DNA from 2 places in the Franzmannia qiaohouensis genome. Region 1 is predicted to be linked to the other one. Evidence: predicted binding sites of a transcription regulator. Region 1 holds the regulator's gene; the other holds the start of a gene.
What was found. The regulator FNR, encoded in region 1, switches genes on or off when oxygen is low (the NO sensors DNR and NnrR bind a similar motif). The targets are predictions, from matches to a motif close to TTGATNTANATCAA.

Region 2: QC821_RS14850 (ferredoxin reductase family protein) is a predicted target of FNR. The motif match lies at 5,149-5,162, and genes of this name have one in related genera.

What each region holds. Positions count from the first base shown of each region.
Region 1 is NZ_JARWAM010000003.1:224,352-232,215, reverse strand. It holds gene QC821_RS05305 (putative nucleotidyltransferase substrate binding domain-containing protein) at 1-681, shown strand, start outside; gene QC821_RS05300 (3'-5' exonuclease) at 732-1,349, shown strand; gene ttcA (tRNA 2-thiocytidine(32) synthetase TtcA) at 1,407-2,285, shown strand; gene fnr (fumarate/nitrate reduction transcriptional regulator Fnr) at 2,367-3,110, opposite strand; gene hemN (oxygen-independent coproporphyrinogen III oxidase) at 3,188-4,603, opposite strand; gene QC821_RS05280 (sulfite exporter TauE/SafE family protein) at 4,952-5,653, opposite strand; gene ccoS (cbb3-type cytochrome oxidase assembly protein CcoS) at 5,653-5,883, opposite strand; gene QC821_RS05270 (heavy metal translocating P-type ATPase) at 5,880-7,864, opposite strand, start outside.
Region 2 is NZ_JARWAM010000010.1:111,128-118,991, forward strand. It holds gene QC821_RS14825 (TRAP transporter small permease subunit) at 1-410, opposite strand, end outside; gene QC821_RS14830 (LysR family transcriptional regulator) at 566-1,525, opposite strand; gene QC821_RS14835 (gamma-glutamylcyclotransferase family protein) at 1,621-2,031, shown strand; gene QC821_RS14840 (TraX family protein) at 2,082-2,894, shown strand; gene QC821_RS14845 (cytochrome b5-like heme/steroid binding domain-containing protein) at 2,951-3,787, opposite strand; gene QC821_RS14850 (ferredoxin reductase family protein) at 3,784-5,076, opposite strand; gene QC821_RS14855 (PhoX family protein) at 5,253-7,277, shown strand; gene QC821_RS14860 (5-(carboxyamino)imidazole ribonucleotide synthase) at 7,349-7,864, opposite strand, start outside.

The sequences.
Region 1 (7,864 bases):
CGCGAGGTCACCGAGACCCTGATTCGCCTCGGCTACCCGCCGTGCCCGGGCAATATCATGGTCTCCAACCCCGACTGGGTGGGTAGCGTCAGCGAGTGGCGCGAGCGCATCGCGCGCTGGGCCGCACGCCGCGACGGCGATAGCCTGATGAAGCTCGCCATCATGCTCGACGCCCACGCCGTGGCGGGTCAGACCGCACTGCTCGAGCAGGTGCGCGACGAGCTGTTCGAGCGCTGCCGTCGCGACGAGATACTGCTCTCCTATTTCGCGCGCACCGCGCTGCGCTTCTCCACGCCGTTGACGCTGTTCGGCTCGCTGAAGAAGCCCCAGCACGGCATCGATATCAAGAAGGGCGGCATCTTTCCCATCGTCCACGGTGTTCGCACCCTGGCGCTGGAGCGCGGCATTCGCGCCACCTCGACCCTCGACCGGCTCGACGCCCTGGCCGAGGACGGCCGCCTCGAGGCCAATTTCGCCGAGGATCTGGGCGAGGCGCTGGCGCTGTTCACCGAGCTGCGCCTGCGTCAGCAGCTCGAGCGTGACGGCGACAGCGAGGATGCCAACCGGGTGGTGGTACAGCAGCTCTCGTCGCTGGAGCGCGACCTGCTGCGCGAGGCGCTGCACATGGTCAAGGACTTCAAGCAGCGGCTGTCACAGCGCTTTCATCTGGAATACAGCTGAGGCTCCGCTTCGGCCTGAACAACGACGATAACCGAGCCATGGAGGTTCACATGCTGCGCGCCCTGCGCCGAGCCAGCGACCGACGTCGTCATGCCGAAGGCGAGTATGGCTGGCTGTTTCACCCTTATACCGGCAACGAGATGGTGGCCATCGACTGCGAGACCACCGGTCTCGATACCCGCAGTGCCGAGCTGGTATCGATCGCCGCGGTCAAGGTACGCGACGGCCGGGTGCTGACCAGCGAGTCTCTCGACCTGCGCCTGCAGCGTCCGGCCAGCCTCAACGGCGACTCGATCCGTATCCACGGCCTGCGCGGCATCGATCTGGCCGGTGGCGACTGCGTCGAGGAGGCGCTGGACAAGCTGCTCGACTTCATCGGCAACCGGCCGCTGATGGGCTGGTGCCTGGACTTCGACATAGCGATACTCAACCGCCACCTGCGCCCGCGCTTCGGCTTCGACCTGCCCAATTCGCTGATCGAAGTCTCGCAGCGCTACGTGCGTGACCTGCGGCGCGCGCATCCCGAGATCGAGCCCAACCTGCGCTTCGAGGCGGTGGCCAAGGCCCTCGACGTGCCGGTGATCGGCCGTCATACCGCGCTGGGCGACGCGGTCACCGCGGCGCTCATGTACCTGCGCCTGGAGAAGGGGGCGATGCGCGGCGACTGACGTCGTTGCGCGGCGATGGTAAGATGGCCGACCATTTCCGGCCCCGATGCTGCGATCATGTCCGAGATACTTCCTCCCCAGGCGGCGGGCGTCAGCGACGCCCGCGACAAGCGTGAGTTCAACAAGCTGCAGAAGCGCCTGCGTCGGCAGGTGGGCAACGCGATCATCGACTACGGCATGATCCGCGACGGCGACAAGGTCATGGTCTGCCTGTCCGGTGGCAAGGACTCCTACACCATGCTCGAGATCCTGCGCAGCCTGCAGCGCAGCGCGCCGGTGGACTTCTCGCTGGTCGCCGTTAACCTCGACCAGAAGCAGCCCGGCTTTCCCGAACACGTATTGCCCGAGTATCTCGACGCCGCTGGCGTCGACTACCATATCCTCGAGCGCGACACCTACTCGGTGGTCAAGGAGAAGACCCCCGAGGGCAAGACCACCTGCGCGCTCTGCTCGCGGCTGCGGCGCGGCTCGCTGTACGGCTTCGCCGAAGAGATCGGTGCCACCAAGGTGGCGCTGGGCCACCACCGCGAGGATATTCTCGAGACGCTGTTTCTCAATATGTTCTTCGGCGGCAGCCTCAAGGCGATGCCGCCCAAGCTGCTCGCCGACGATGGCAAGAACATCGTGATCCGACCGCTGGCCTACTGCCGCGAGGCGGACATCGCCGAGTTCGCCCGGCGCATGGCGTTCCCGATCATTCCCTGCAACCTGTGCGGCTCGCAGCCCAATCTGCAGCGCCAGGTGGTCAAGGAGATGCTCGCTGAGTGGGAGGCCAAGCACCCCGGGCGGCTCGAGACCATGTTCAAGGCGGTGACCAACGTGGCGCCGTCGCAGCTCGCCGACCGCGAGCTGTTCGATTTCGCCGGGCTCGAGGACCAGCAGGCCCAGCGCCAGGCCAATCGGATCGAGGCCTTGGACCTGGCCCGCCAGGCCTAGTCGCAGACTCTGCGATGCAGATGCACAGCGCCCCCGCCGATCACTCGGCGGGGGCGCTGTCGGTTTCGCGGTCGGAGATGGCTAGAGGCAGCCGTCGCCCTCGGCGAGAGACTCGAGTGCCGACAGGTCGAGGATATTGACCTCGCGGCCGGCCACCGACACCAGCTGCTGCTGCTGGAAGCGGCCGAGAATGCGGCTGACGGTTTCCACTGCCAGGCCCAGGTAGTTGCCGATGTCGGCGCGCGACATCGACAGCCGGAAACTGTAGGCGGAGTAGCCGCGGCGGCGGAAGCGATTCGACAGCCCGATCAGGAAGCTGGCCAGGCGCTCGTCGGCGGTCTTGCGCGATAGCAGGCGCATCATGCGGCGGTCGTCGCGCATCTCCTTGCTCATGCTGCGAAACAGCTGTGTGCGCAGCTCCGGTAACTGTTCGGAGAGATGGTCCAGGCGGTCGAAGGGGATCTCGCACACCGTGGTGGTCTCGAGGGCAGTGACCGTACCGGGGTACAGCTCGTCGTCGATGGCGTCGAGGCCGACCAGCTCGCTGGGCAGATAGAAGTTGGTCAGCTGGTCCTCGCCGTTGCCCTCGCTGGCCAGCTGCTTGAGGCTGCCCGAGCGCACCGCAAACACGCTGGTGAACGCCTCGCCCTGGCGGAACAGCGTCTCGCCCTTCTTGAGTGGCGCGCGACGGCGGATGATGGCGTCGAACTGGTCGACGTCGGAGAGCTCCAGAGCCAGCGGCAGGCACAGTGAGCTCAGGCTGCAGGTCTGGCAGCGCGTCTCGTGCAGTCGTGCGCTTCTTGGAGCGGTGGCGGGGGCTGGCATGACCTCCTCCTGGGTGGTGGCGTTGCCCTCAGTATGGTGGATCATGGCGCTACGGCAAAGAATACTTTCCGGTGAGCTCATAGGATCCTCGAGTAGCGCGGCCCCTGGCCAGGCGTGAGATGGGCGTCGAAGGCCATCGCCAGGTGGCGAATCAGCAGCTTGCCGATCGGGGTGGCCGTCAAGGTCAGGCCGCGGCGCATCATCAGGCCGTCGCGTTCGGCACCCTCCAACTGGCGCAGGCTGTCGGCAAAGTAGCGCTCGGCGTCGATGCCGAAGCGGGTGCCGAGCTCGGCCAGGTCGAGGTGCATGTCGCACATCAGGCGCTCGATGGCGTAGCGGCGATACAGGTCGTCCTGGCTCAGGCGCACGCCGCGCTGGGTCGCCAGGCGTCCGGCGTCGAGCGCTGCCTCGTAGCCGGCCAGGTCGCTGGGATTCTGGGCATAGAGGTCGTCGACCCGCGAGATCGCCGAGACCCCGAGGCCCACCAGGTCGCTGTCGGCGTGGCTCGAGTAGCCCTGGAAGTTGCGCTGCAGGGTGCCCTGGCGTTGGGCCACGGCGAGGCTATCGTCGGGGCGCGCGAAGTGGTCCATGCCGATATGCACGTAGCCGGCGGCCTCGAGCATGTCGATGGTGGTGCGCAGGATGGCGAGCTTCTCCTCGGCGCTGGGCAGGTCGGCCTCGCTGATGCGCCGCTGCGGCGCGAAGCGCTGTGGCATGTGCGCGTAGTTGAACACCGAGAGCCGTGCCGGGCCCATGTCGATGACCTGCTCGAGCGTCGCGGCGAAGCTGTCGCGGGTCTGGTGGGGCAGGCCGTAGATCAGGTCCATGTTCAGCGAGCGGAACCCCAGTCGCCGTGCCTCGTCGACCAGGGTCTCGGTAAGCACGCGAGGCTGCACGCGGTTGATGGCCTTCTGGACCCGCAGGTCGAGGTCCTGGACGCCGAGGCTGATGCGGTTGAAGCCCAGCGCCTGCAGGTGGCGCAGGGTCAGCATATTGGCTTCGCGGGGGTCGATCTCGATGGCGTAGTCACGCTTGGGGTCGCTGCTGAGCCCGAAGCGGCTATCCAGACGGTCGACCAGGTCGCCCATCTGGTCGAGGGTCAGGAAGGTTGGGGTGCCGCCGCCCCAGTGCAGTTGGCTGACCGGTCTTGAGGTGTCCAGATGCCGCGCGGCGAGCACCATCTCGCGGTCTAGCCTGGCCAGGTAGGGCTCGGCCAGGCGGGTATTCTTGGTGGCGATCTTGTTGCAGGCGCAGTAGAAGCAGATCTTGCGGCAGAACGGCACATGCACGTAGAGCGACAGCGGCCGGCCGCCGGCATTGCTGCGCGTCAGCGCATCGGTCAACGCCTCTGCGCCGACGCCGTCGTGAAACGACAGCGCGGTAGGGTATGAAGTGTAGCGCGGCCCGCTGACGTCGTAGCGGCGAATCAGCGCCTCGTCCCAGGCGGAGGACGCCGCCGCCTGGGGCGGCGCGATGGGCGTGGCGTAAGACATGGTGGGCACTCCTGACGAGGATCTTGCGCCCATGCTAGCGCCGGCGCGGCGCGACGATCTTGCGTTGGATCAAGTTGCCGCGCATTCGTACCCAGGCTATCGGCGCTGCACTTAGCGAAGGACGCCGGTGGCAGGTCGGAGAGGGGGTTTCGATGCCATGGATGGCATCGGTAGCGCCCAGGGATGGTTTACAGCGCCACCTCGTAGACCTGCCGCCGGAACAGTCCTGAGCGGTGCTGCTAGCTAGCTGCGCAGACCCGCTCAACCACTGGCCTCGACCTGCCCCCGGCGTCCCTCACTATGGCCGCGGAGCCGACCCGGTGGTAGCTGCTCTGGTTATTTAATCACTCAGTGGCCGGTGGCGCCGGGCACCAGCCGCCATAGCTGCCAGAGCGCGAAGGCAATGATGCTCAGCGCGGCCACCGCGCGGGTGGCGGGGTGGCGGATCAGCCGCGCCAGGCTGTGGGCGGCCATGCCGGTGGCCAGCACCGCGGGCAGGGTGCCGAGCCCGAAGGCAGCCATCAGCGCTGCACCCTGCAGTGGGCTGGCCAGGGTCAGGCTCCAGGCCAGCATCGAGTAGACCAGCCCGCACGGCAGCCAGCCCCACACCGCACCCAGGGCCACCGCCTGGGGGATCTTGACCACCGGCATCAAGCGACGGCCGAAGGGCTCGATATGGCGCCACAGGCGTCGGCCAAGCCGCTCGACCACGAGCAGGCCCTTCCACCAGTTGGCGATGTACAGCGCCATCAGGATCAGCATGATCGCCGCCAGCCCCTGGAACACCAGGCGTACCCCGCCGGCCAGGCCGCCGATCAGGGTGCCGAGGCCGGCGACCAGCGCGCCGGCGACCATGTAGCTGGCGATGCGGCCCAGGTTGTAGCCCAGCAGCAGGCCGCTGAGGCGCGCCGGGTGGCGCATGCTGGGCGGTACGGCGAAGGTCAGTGCGCTCATGATGCCGCCGCACATGCCGATGCAGTGGGCGCCGCCGAGCAGGCCGAACACGAAGGCGGCGGCCAGCGGAGGTAGGTCGAGGCCGGTGGGATCCATCAGTGCGGCGGGTCGTCCTGCTGTCGCGAGGCGTCTCGGGCGGCGGCCTGGTCGCGGCGGCGCTGGCGCTCCTCGGGGGTGAGGTCGTTCTCGTCCTCGTCGAACAGGATGCGGTGCGCGGGGCCCTCGAGATCCTCGAACTGATCGTTGCGCACCGCCCAGAAGAACGCCCAGACGGCCAGGGCCAGCAGGATCAGCGTCAGCGGAATCAGCAGATAGAGAATCGTCATGCGGGCTCCGGTGAGGGGGTGGGCGATGCAGGGCTGCGCGGCTGCATACGGGTCAGGCGTAGGGCGTTGCCCACTACCACCAGTGAACTCGCCGACATGCCCAGCGCAGCGACCCAGGGTGGCACGATGCCCAGCGCGGCAATCGGCAGCGCCGAGGCGTTGTAGCACACCGACCAGATCAGGTTCTGGCGGATGATCCGGCGCGTGGCGCGGGTCAGCTCGATGGCCTCGACGATACGCCCCAGGCGGGGGCTGAGCAAGACGGCATCGGCGCTGGTGCGGGCCAGATCGGTGGCGCCGTTCATGGCGATCGAGACGTCGGCACCGGCCAGCACCGGCACGTCGTTGATGCCGTCGCCGACCATGATGACTTGCTCGCCGTCGGCCTGGTAGGCCTCGATCCGCGCCAGCTTGTCCTCGGGGCTGGCAGCGGCCTGCCAGTCGTCGATGCCGAGCTGGGCGGCAAGCGCCGACACCGAGGCCGGAGTGTCCCCCGACAGCAGGCTGACCGCCAGGCCCTGGGCCTTGAGCCCCTCCACGGTGGCCGCCGCGTCTTCGCGCAGGTGGTCGCGCAGGCCGAACCAGGCCAGCGGCTCGCCGGCGGCGGCGAGCAGCAGCCACTGGCCGTCGCTGGGTGGCTCGAGGTCGTGCTCGGGGGCGGCGAAGGCCGGCTTGCCGAGGCGATATCGCAGGCCGTCGATGTCGCCCTCGAGGCCCAGTCCGGGGCGGCTGACTACCTCGCTGGCGCGCAGCGTGGCCAGCCGGTGAGGGCGAAACGCCCGGGCGATGGGGTGTTCCGAGTGGGCCTCCAGGGCGGCGGCCAGCTGGCGCAGCCGGGCGGCGTCGCGCTGCTCACCCAGCGGCCGGGTGTCGACCAGCTGCATCTCGCCGCGGGTCAGGGTGCCGGTCTTGTCGAAGATCACCCGGGTCGCTTGGGACAACCCCTCGATGGCGTGGGCGCGGGTCACCAGCACGCCGCGCCGGCGCAGCTGGCCGTGGCCGGCGGTGAGCGCGGTGGGGGTGGCCAGTGCCAGCGCGCAGGGGCAAGTCACCACCAGCACCGACAGCGTTACCCACAGCACCCGCGAGGGGTCGATGAACCACCACACCGCGGCCACACCGACCACCACTACCAGCAGCCGCAGCACGAACAGGTGGGCCATGCGCGCCGCGGCTTCGGCGATCTTGGGGCGGCTGGTGAAGGCGCGGTCGGTGAGGTCGACGATGCTCGCCACCCGCGCCTCGCGGCCGGCGTGGGTGACGCGCACGGTGAGCGGGCTCTCGACGTTCTGGCTGCCGCCGGTGACGGTGTCGCCGATGCCGCGGGTGACCGGCAGGTACTCGCCGCTGAGCATCGACTCGTCGAGGCTCGACTCGCCGGCTTCGATCACGCCGTCGGCGGGCACGCTGTGGCCGGGCTTGACCAGCACCAGGTCGCCGGGGCTGAGCTGGCTGGCGGGCAGGATGCGCTCCTCGCCGTCCGCGGTGAGGCGCACCGCCGACAGCGGCAGGGCACCGGACATGGCGTTGCCGCTGTGGCCGCTGCGGCGCCGCGCGCGGGCCTCGACGTAGCGGCCGAACAGCAGGAAGCAGGTGAACATCGCCACCGAATCGAAGTAGACCTCGCCGACGTCGAAGATCACCGCGTAGCCGCTGGCCAGGTAGGCGCCGCCGATGGCGATAGATACCGGCACGTCCATGCCCAGGGTGCGGGTGCGCAGGTCGCGCAGCGCATTGCGGAAGAACGGCTGGGCCGAGAACAGCACCACCGGCGTGGTCAGGGCGAAGGAGAGCCAGTGGAACAGGGCGTAGAAGTCGGCGCTGATCTGGCCCGGCTCGGCGACGTAGATCGGCACCGAGAACATCATCACCTGCATCATGCCCACCGCGGCGACGATCAACCGCCGCACGTTCATGCGCTCCTCGTGCTGGAGGCGCGCCTGGGCGGCGTCGGGCTCATAGGGCTGGGCGCTATAGCCGA
Region 2 (7,864 bases), on a different contig from region 1:
GGCGCCAGCGGCGGCGCCCAGGAGGAGTGGTTGCGCTGGCCGTACTCCAGCGCGTACTGGGTGCTGGAGATACCGCCCAGCAGCAGGGTGACCAGAAAGGTGATCAGAAACAGGATGGTGACGGCATCCACCGCCGCCTGGGTGCGCGGCGACCAGCGGCTGTAGAACAGGTCCATGCGCACATGGGCGCCCATCTGCATGGCGTAGGCGCCGCCCAGCAGGTAGTAGCTGGCGAGCATGAACTGTGACATCTCCACGCCCCACAGCAGCGGCGCATTGAGCACTGAGCGCGAGAAGGAGGCGTACAGCAGCAGCCCCATCATCAGGAAGATCATGTACATCACCAGCCGCCCCACCCCGCGGTTGAGGCGCTCTACCCAGCGTACATAGGCGCTTATTGTTGTTGGCATTGGGTTGCAGTTCCCGCGTCGCACATCGAATGTCTTTCAGTCTTGGACGCGGATTCGGCATCTGGCAAAGAGCATCGGTCGCACCGACGCCGCTGCTATAGGAAAAATCGATAGTGCACGCCGAAGGCGCATTCGTGACGCTGAAATGCCCACACTCAGGGCTGGGTGGAGACCTCGGAGGAGAGCCACGGCAGGCCGCGGTCGAGCTCCTGGCGAAAGCGTATCTCCAGCAGGCGGCGGGCATCGCGGGCCAGCTGGGCGGGCAGGTCGCCGAGTTCGTCACGCCGCGAAACCAGCGTCAACTCGCGCTGCAGCGGTGCCACCGGCAGCGCTGCGACGCGCACCTGGAGGGTCTCCAGGCCGGCCTGGTAGAGGCACAGCGGGGTGGTGATGGTCCAGCCGGCGCCGGCACTGACCAGACGCAGCACGGCGAAGGTGTTGTCGAGGTGCAGGCGCGCCGGCAACTCGAGCCGGTTGAGGCGCAGGTGGCGCTCGATGGCCTGGCCGATCAGCGACTGCGGCGTGTAGCGTACGAAGTCGAGCTGGCGGGCCAGCCAGCGCAGGTTGTCGAGGGGCCCCGACCAGCTGGCCGGCGCCACCAGCACGAAGGGCTCGCGCAGCACCGCGTGGCGCTCGAGGCCGTCATAGTTCTCGAGGCGGTCGTCGGAGACGATGATGTCGACATGGCGGGTCAGCAGGGCATGGCTGTGCATGTGCGACAGCCCGGTGGTCAGGGTGTAGTCGCGGGTATGGCGCTTGATCAGCTCGATCAGCGGCTGGCCCACCGCCGTGGCCAGCGAGTCGACCAGCGCCAGGCGCACCTGATGCAGTTGGCCGAAGGCGCCAGAGACCAGCTCGCGGCGGGTGCTGCGCGCCTCGTCGAGCAGGCGCCGGGCGCGGTCGTAGAAGAAGCGTCCGGCACTGGTTGGCTCCAGCGGCCGGGCGTTGCGCTTGAACAGGCTGACGCCAAGCCCCTCCTCGAGGGTGGCCAGGCTCTGGGATACCGACGACTGCTTGAGCCCCAGGCGCCGTGCGGCGGCGCTCTGGCTGCCCTGCTCCAGGGTCTCGACGAAGATTTCCATGCTGCGTAGATCGAACCCGAAACCGCTGCGCATCCCAGTGTCCTTGAGTGGCCCACACTTGACCCTGTATCTCTAGCATCAGACTATCCTGTCAGGACGACCAGGCCCAGCCTGACCGGGAGGATCCCATGCCCCATCTGCTGTTCGTGTACGGCACCCTCAAGCGCGGCTTCGCCAACCACGCAGGCTACCTCGGTGAGGCCGAATTCCTCGACCTGGCGGTGACCTGCGAGCCCTTTCCGCTGGTGCTCAACGGTCCGCGTTACTCGCCGGTGCTGGTCGACGCCCAGGGCCAGGGACTCAAGGTCCAGGGCGAGCTGTTCCGGGTCGACGCCCCGACCCTGGATGAACTCGACCGCCTCGAGCGGGTCAATGACCGCGACGGTTATCGCCGCCGACGACTGGCCATCGCCGATCCGCACGGCCAGGTGCAGGCCGCCTGGAGCTATCTCAAGCCACCGAGTTGGGTGGAAGATGTCAGGAGCGAGCCCATGGCGGTCTATGATGATCGCCGCTACCGTCCCAGGCCCGACGCCTGAGCCGACGTTTCATTCATGGCCGACCCCATCGCTACAATCCGGAGGTAACGATGAGCGCTACGGCAAGCGCCGCACCCGATGCATTTCGCCCCGCCTCGACCTGGACCGCCTGGGGCCAGTGGCTGGCCCTGGCCACCATGACCATCGATCACCTGACCCGCTACGTGCTGCCCGAAAGCTGGCAGCTCGACTGGGCCGGCTCCTCGATCGGGCGCATCGCCTTCCCGCTGTTTGCCGCCATGGTCGCCTGGCACGGGTTGTTCAACACTCGCAACCCGCAGCGCTACGCGCGGCGCATCCTGATCATCGGCCTCGTCGCGCAGCTGCCCTACATGATGATGCCGCGGGCCTCGGACGCCTTTATCCTGAATGTCTGCTTCACGCTGGCGGCGGGGCTTTGCGGCGGCGCCTGGCTGCGTGAACTGGCGGCCCGTCAGGGGCGCGGCGAGCTGGCCGCGCACTGGGCAGCACTCGGCGCCGCGGCAACGCTGGTCGCCTGGTACCTGCTCGGCAACTGGGTCGAATACGGCCACAACGGCCTGCTGCTGATCCCGCTGCTGATGTTCGCCATGCACCACCTGAGCCAGGCCGGAACCCACTTTTCGGCACGCCTGCTGGCCGCCGCCGCGGCATTCCCGGCGCTGTGGGTGGCGGGCCAGATGAACGCCTCGGACATGGCCAAGTCGTTCACCGTGGCCACCTGCCTGGCGGTGCTGCTGCTCGCTGCCGGCGCCGCCCAGCGCGTGCCCCAGGTCGGCATGGCGATGCCGCGGCGGCTGTGGCTGGCCTGGTACCCCGGCCACTTCGCGCTGATCGCCGCATGGCTGTGGGTTATCGGCGCCGCGAACTGGCCACTGGGCTAGGCTCTATACGAAAACTGCCTGCGCTCGCCGATTTTTCGTACCAGCCTAACGCGCCCTCACGGCCAGCTGTAGACACCGCGGTTGAGGCCGTCGCGCATCGCCGAGATCACCTTGGCGCCGCGCAGGGTGGCGCCGCTGAAGCCGTCTACCTCGTCGACCACGCGCGCCGGCTCGTAGAGCGCGAATATAGCAGTCAACGGCTCGCCCTCCAGCCACTCGGTGATCCGGCGGTGCTGGACCATCACCGGGTAGAGGTCATCACCCTCCTCAAGGGTCAGGTAGTCGACGCCGCGATAGGCGAGATGGCGGAAGTTGACGTCGGTCAGGTGGCCATCGCGCAGGTCGAAGGTGATATTGACCTGTATCTCTCCACGATCAGTGAACACGCCCCGGTAGTGGCCATCCATGGGCTGGCCCAGCATGGCCTGGTGCAGGCGCTGGTCCTCGGCGGGCGATACCGACGCCGCTGGCCTGGCATCCTGCCGCTCAGCGTCTGCGCTGGTTTCCTCGACGTCGCCGCTGAGCGGCTCGCCCTGATCATCGACCAGGCGCCCGATACGGTAGTTCTCGAGCTGGCGCTCGGCACCCGGGCTATGCGGTCTCCCGGGGCTCTTGTTGTCCCACGCTTCGCTGGATTCGCGACCGCACCACTCGAGGATGACCTCTTCCTCGGTGGGGTGGTCAGGCACATAGTCGGTGATGTCGTAGACGCCGCCGTGAATGGCCTTCCAGCAGCTCTCGGCACTGGCGTGCTCGGCCAGCTCGTCGAGCGTAATGTCGCGCGTCTCGGACGCCCCGTCGGTCTCATCGTCCGAAGACAGCGCATGCACCGACACCAGGGTACCGATACTGGCCAGGAAGGCAATGAAGGCACTATAGGCAAACTTGTTCATAGGAAATCGAAGACCTCGCAGTGGATGCGCGCGGCCGGCACGCCTTGGGCGTCAAGCAGGTCACGCAGGTGGCCAATCATCCCGGGCGGGCCGCACAGGTAGATCTCTCGGTCGGCGTAGTCCGGGCAGTGGTGTCGCAGGAAGGATTCGGTCAGCGGGCCCAGCTCGCGATAGAAGTGGGCCGTCACCGTGAAGCACTCGTTCTCCCCGGCGCAGCGGGTAAGCTCATCGAGGTAGTAGGCGCGGTCAGGGCCATTGGCCAGGTAGAACAGCTGCACGCCGCGCCCCTCGTCCAGGTCGGCCATGCCCCGCGCCGCGCTGACGAACGGCGTGATACCGATGCCACCGCCCAGCCATAGCGCATCGCGATCAGGATGGTGCGCGGCGAAGAAGTCGCCGTAGGGGCCCTCCAACATTACCCGGCTACCCACACTGACCGTCTGCAGCGCATGACTGGCGTCGCCGAGATCCTTGATGCCGACCCGCAGCAGCGGGTCATGCGGTGCCGAGGCGATGGTGTAGGGATGCTCTTCACCCCGCCCCGCCGTCAACGACTCGTCGAGCGGCGTGAGATAGACGAACTGGCCGGGGCGATAGCCAAGCCCGCGGGCCTCTGGGCGCAGCGCAATTTCCACCACCCCGCGGGCCAGCGGCGCGACGCACTCCACCCGGTAGGGGTGGCGAGCAAGCGATGGCGACAGCAGCTTGCGCCACACCATGGCACCAGCGCCAAGGGCGCCGAGCAGCCACCACGGCCAGGTCTCCCCCGCCAGCGGTAACGCGTGGCCCAGCGCCAGCAGCAGCGCCGCTGCCGAGAGCATGTGTAGCCCCTTCCAGCGCTGGTAGTCGAGCCGCCCGAAGAACTGGAAGGTCGGCGCCAGGAAGATCACCATCGCCAGCCAGGCCAGCCAGCCGCTCCACAGTGCCAGCTGCGACGGCGGCGGAAACAGCGTCAGCACCGCCACGTCAAGACCCGCCGGCACCCGCGCCAGGCCCAGGGCCAGCACGTGCAGCATGATCAGGATAAAGGCGCTGAAACCGAGCAGCCGGTGCAGCTGCCAGAGCCGGTCGAGCCCACCGAACCAGCGGTCGAATCCCGGCAGCCGGATACTCAAGGCCGCGGTCACCAGCAGCATGGCAAGCCCCACAATGCCGCTGACGCGCCCCACCCAGCCGAGCAGCGCCGCCGCCTCCCCCGGCGGCCAGCCCAGCCTCGGCGCGGCCACCACCAGCGGCACCAGCAGCGCGACGATCAGCAGCAAGTCGCCGCGGTAGAGACGCAATGCCATACGCCCTCCTCATCAGTTAGCTCTACAGTGTCGACGAGGCGCGAGCTGGCGCAAGGCAAGACACGGCGTTACTTGATCCATATCAACTCATGTCACCCAAACGACGCCATTAGGTCATGCTAATGTCATCTAGGCTGCCAACAATGGCGTCTCGTTCCACATGAGGAGACATGGCCATGAAACACCCGCAGCGACCCGGCGCGGTCGATCCGATTCTCGCCGACGGCGACGAGCCGCTCAGCAATACGTCCGGTAACCCCTATTTCGGCGATATCCTGGAGACGCGTCTCAGTCGGCGCAGCGTGCTGCGCGGCAGCCTGGCCACTTTCGTCGCCGGCGCCATGGCCACGCACCTGCCGTTCTCCTCTGCTTTCGCCGCCGAGGGAAGCGCTGCGGCGGCACCCAGCCTCGGCTTCTCGGCCATTCCCACCAGCGCCGCCGACGCCGTGATCGTGCCCGACGGTTACCGGGTACAAGCCATGCTGCCCATGGGCACCCCGATCAGCGGCGCGATGCCCGCCTACTCGCTCGCCGCCAGCGGTGAGGACCAGGCCCACCAGGTCGGCAGCCACCACGACGGCATGCACTTCTTCCCGCTGCAGGGCAGTTCCCGCGACGGCCTGCTGGTGATGAATCATGAGTACATCGAGCCGCGCTTCCTGCACGCCGCGGCGGCAGGGCTAGCCCTCGACCGCAGCGGCTTCCCGCAGAACGAGGACGGCAGCCGCGACGACGACCAGGTGCTCAAGGAGCTCAACGCCCACGGCGTGACCGTGGTGCGCGTGCGAGCGGACAACCAGGGCCAGTGGCAGGTGGTCGAGGACGCTCACAACCGCCGCATCACCGGCCTGACGCCGATGCGTCTGGCCGGGCCGGTAGCCGGCACCGAGCACGTGGTGACCAAGTACAGCCCGGACGGCAGCATGACCCGCGGCACCCTCAACAACTGCGCCCACGGCGTCACCCCGTGGAACACCTACCTGGCCGCCGAGGAGAACTGGGCCGGCTACTTCGCCAACAGCGACACCGAGATCGACCGTCGCCAGGCGCGCTACGGCATCGAGACCCGCGACAGCGGTCGCTACCAATGGCACCGTGCGACCAGTGGCGCCGACGAGTATCTGCGCTTCGACGCCAGCGCCCGCGGCGCCTCCGCCAGCGAGGACTACCGCAACGAGCCCCACGCCTTCGGCTGGATGGTCGAGATCGACCCCATGGACCCGGCCTCCACGCCGATCAAGCGCACCCACCTGGGCCGCTTCGCCCACGAAGGGGTGATCTTCGCCCCGGCGGTGGAGGGCCAGCCGGTGGTCGCCTACTCCGGCGACGACGCGCGCTTCGAATACATCTACAAGTTCGTCTCGGCGCGCCCCTTCGAGGCCGCCACGGCCGACGGTTCCCTGCTCGACGAAGGCACGCTGTATGTGGCGAAATTCAACGATGACGGCAGCGGCGAGTGGCTAGCGCTGGCCCCGGGTGAGAACGGCCTGACCCCGGAAAACGGCTTCGCCGACCTGGCCGATATCCTGGTCAACACCCGCAGCGCCGCCGACCACGCCGGGGCCACCAAGATGGACCGCCCCGAGTGGGGCGCGGTGGATCCGGCCACCGGCCAGGTCTACTTCACCCTGACCAACAATACCCAGCGCCAGGAGAGCCAGACCGATGCCGTCAACCCTCGCGCCGACAACAGCTTTGGCCAGATCGTGCGCTGGCAGGAAGAGGGCAGCCATGCCGGCACCCGCTTCGCCTGGGACCTGTTCGTACTGGCCGGCGACCAGGACGACAGCCGCGACCTGGCCGGCGAGCCGCTGGACCAGGAGGCTATCTTCGCCAACCCCGACGGCCTGTGGATCGACCCGGATCGCCGCGTCTGGATTCAGACCGATATCAGCGAATCGGTGATGAACAGCGGTATTTATGAGGTGTTCGGCAACAACCAGATGCTCGCCGCCAATCCCGAGACCGGTGAGATCAAGCGCTTCCTCACCGGCCCGGTGGGCCAGGAGATCACCGGCGTGATCACCACCCCGGACCAGCGCACCATGTTCGTCAACGTCCAGCACCCGGGCGCCACCACCGAGGCCGAGGCCTTCGCGGCGGGCGACCTGGTCAGCCACTGGCCGGACGGCGGCAGCGCCATCCCGCGCTCGGCCACTCTGGTGATCACCCGCGAGGACGGCGGCATCATCGGCGCCTGAGCGGGAGCGGTCTCCTCGATCGCAAGCGCCCCCGTCATCTGACGGGGCCGCTTACATTGGGTGGCGGGCGGTTATTCGAAGCTGAAATGCGGCGCCGGTGCATCCGGCAGCAGTGCGGCGCAGGCGCGCACCTTGTCGAGCAGCTCGGCGTGGCTCGGCGCCAGCAGGTTGACGTGGGCCAGCTTGCGCCCGGGGCGCTCGCGCTTGTCGTAGCGGTGCAGGTGGGCGTCGGCGATCGCCAGGATCTCGGAGGGCACGCCCTCGCGGCCGATCACGTTGACCATGCAGGTCGGCATGCGCGCCGCGGTGTCGCCCAGCGGCAGTCCCTGGATCGCCCGCAGGTGGTTCTCGAACTGGCTGGTCACCGCACCGTCCATGCTCCAGTGGCCGGAGTTGTGCACGCGCGGCGCCATCTCGTTGGCCAGCAGGCTGCCGTCGCGAGCCTGGAACAGCTCCAGGGTCAGCACCCCGACATAGTCGAGCTCGTCGAGCAGCGCACGGATATAGCCGTCGGCGGTCTGCTGCACGCTGGCATCGAGGTCGGGTAGCGGTGCAACCGAGTAGCGCAGGATACCGTCGACGTGCTG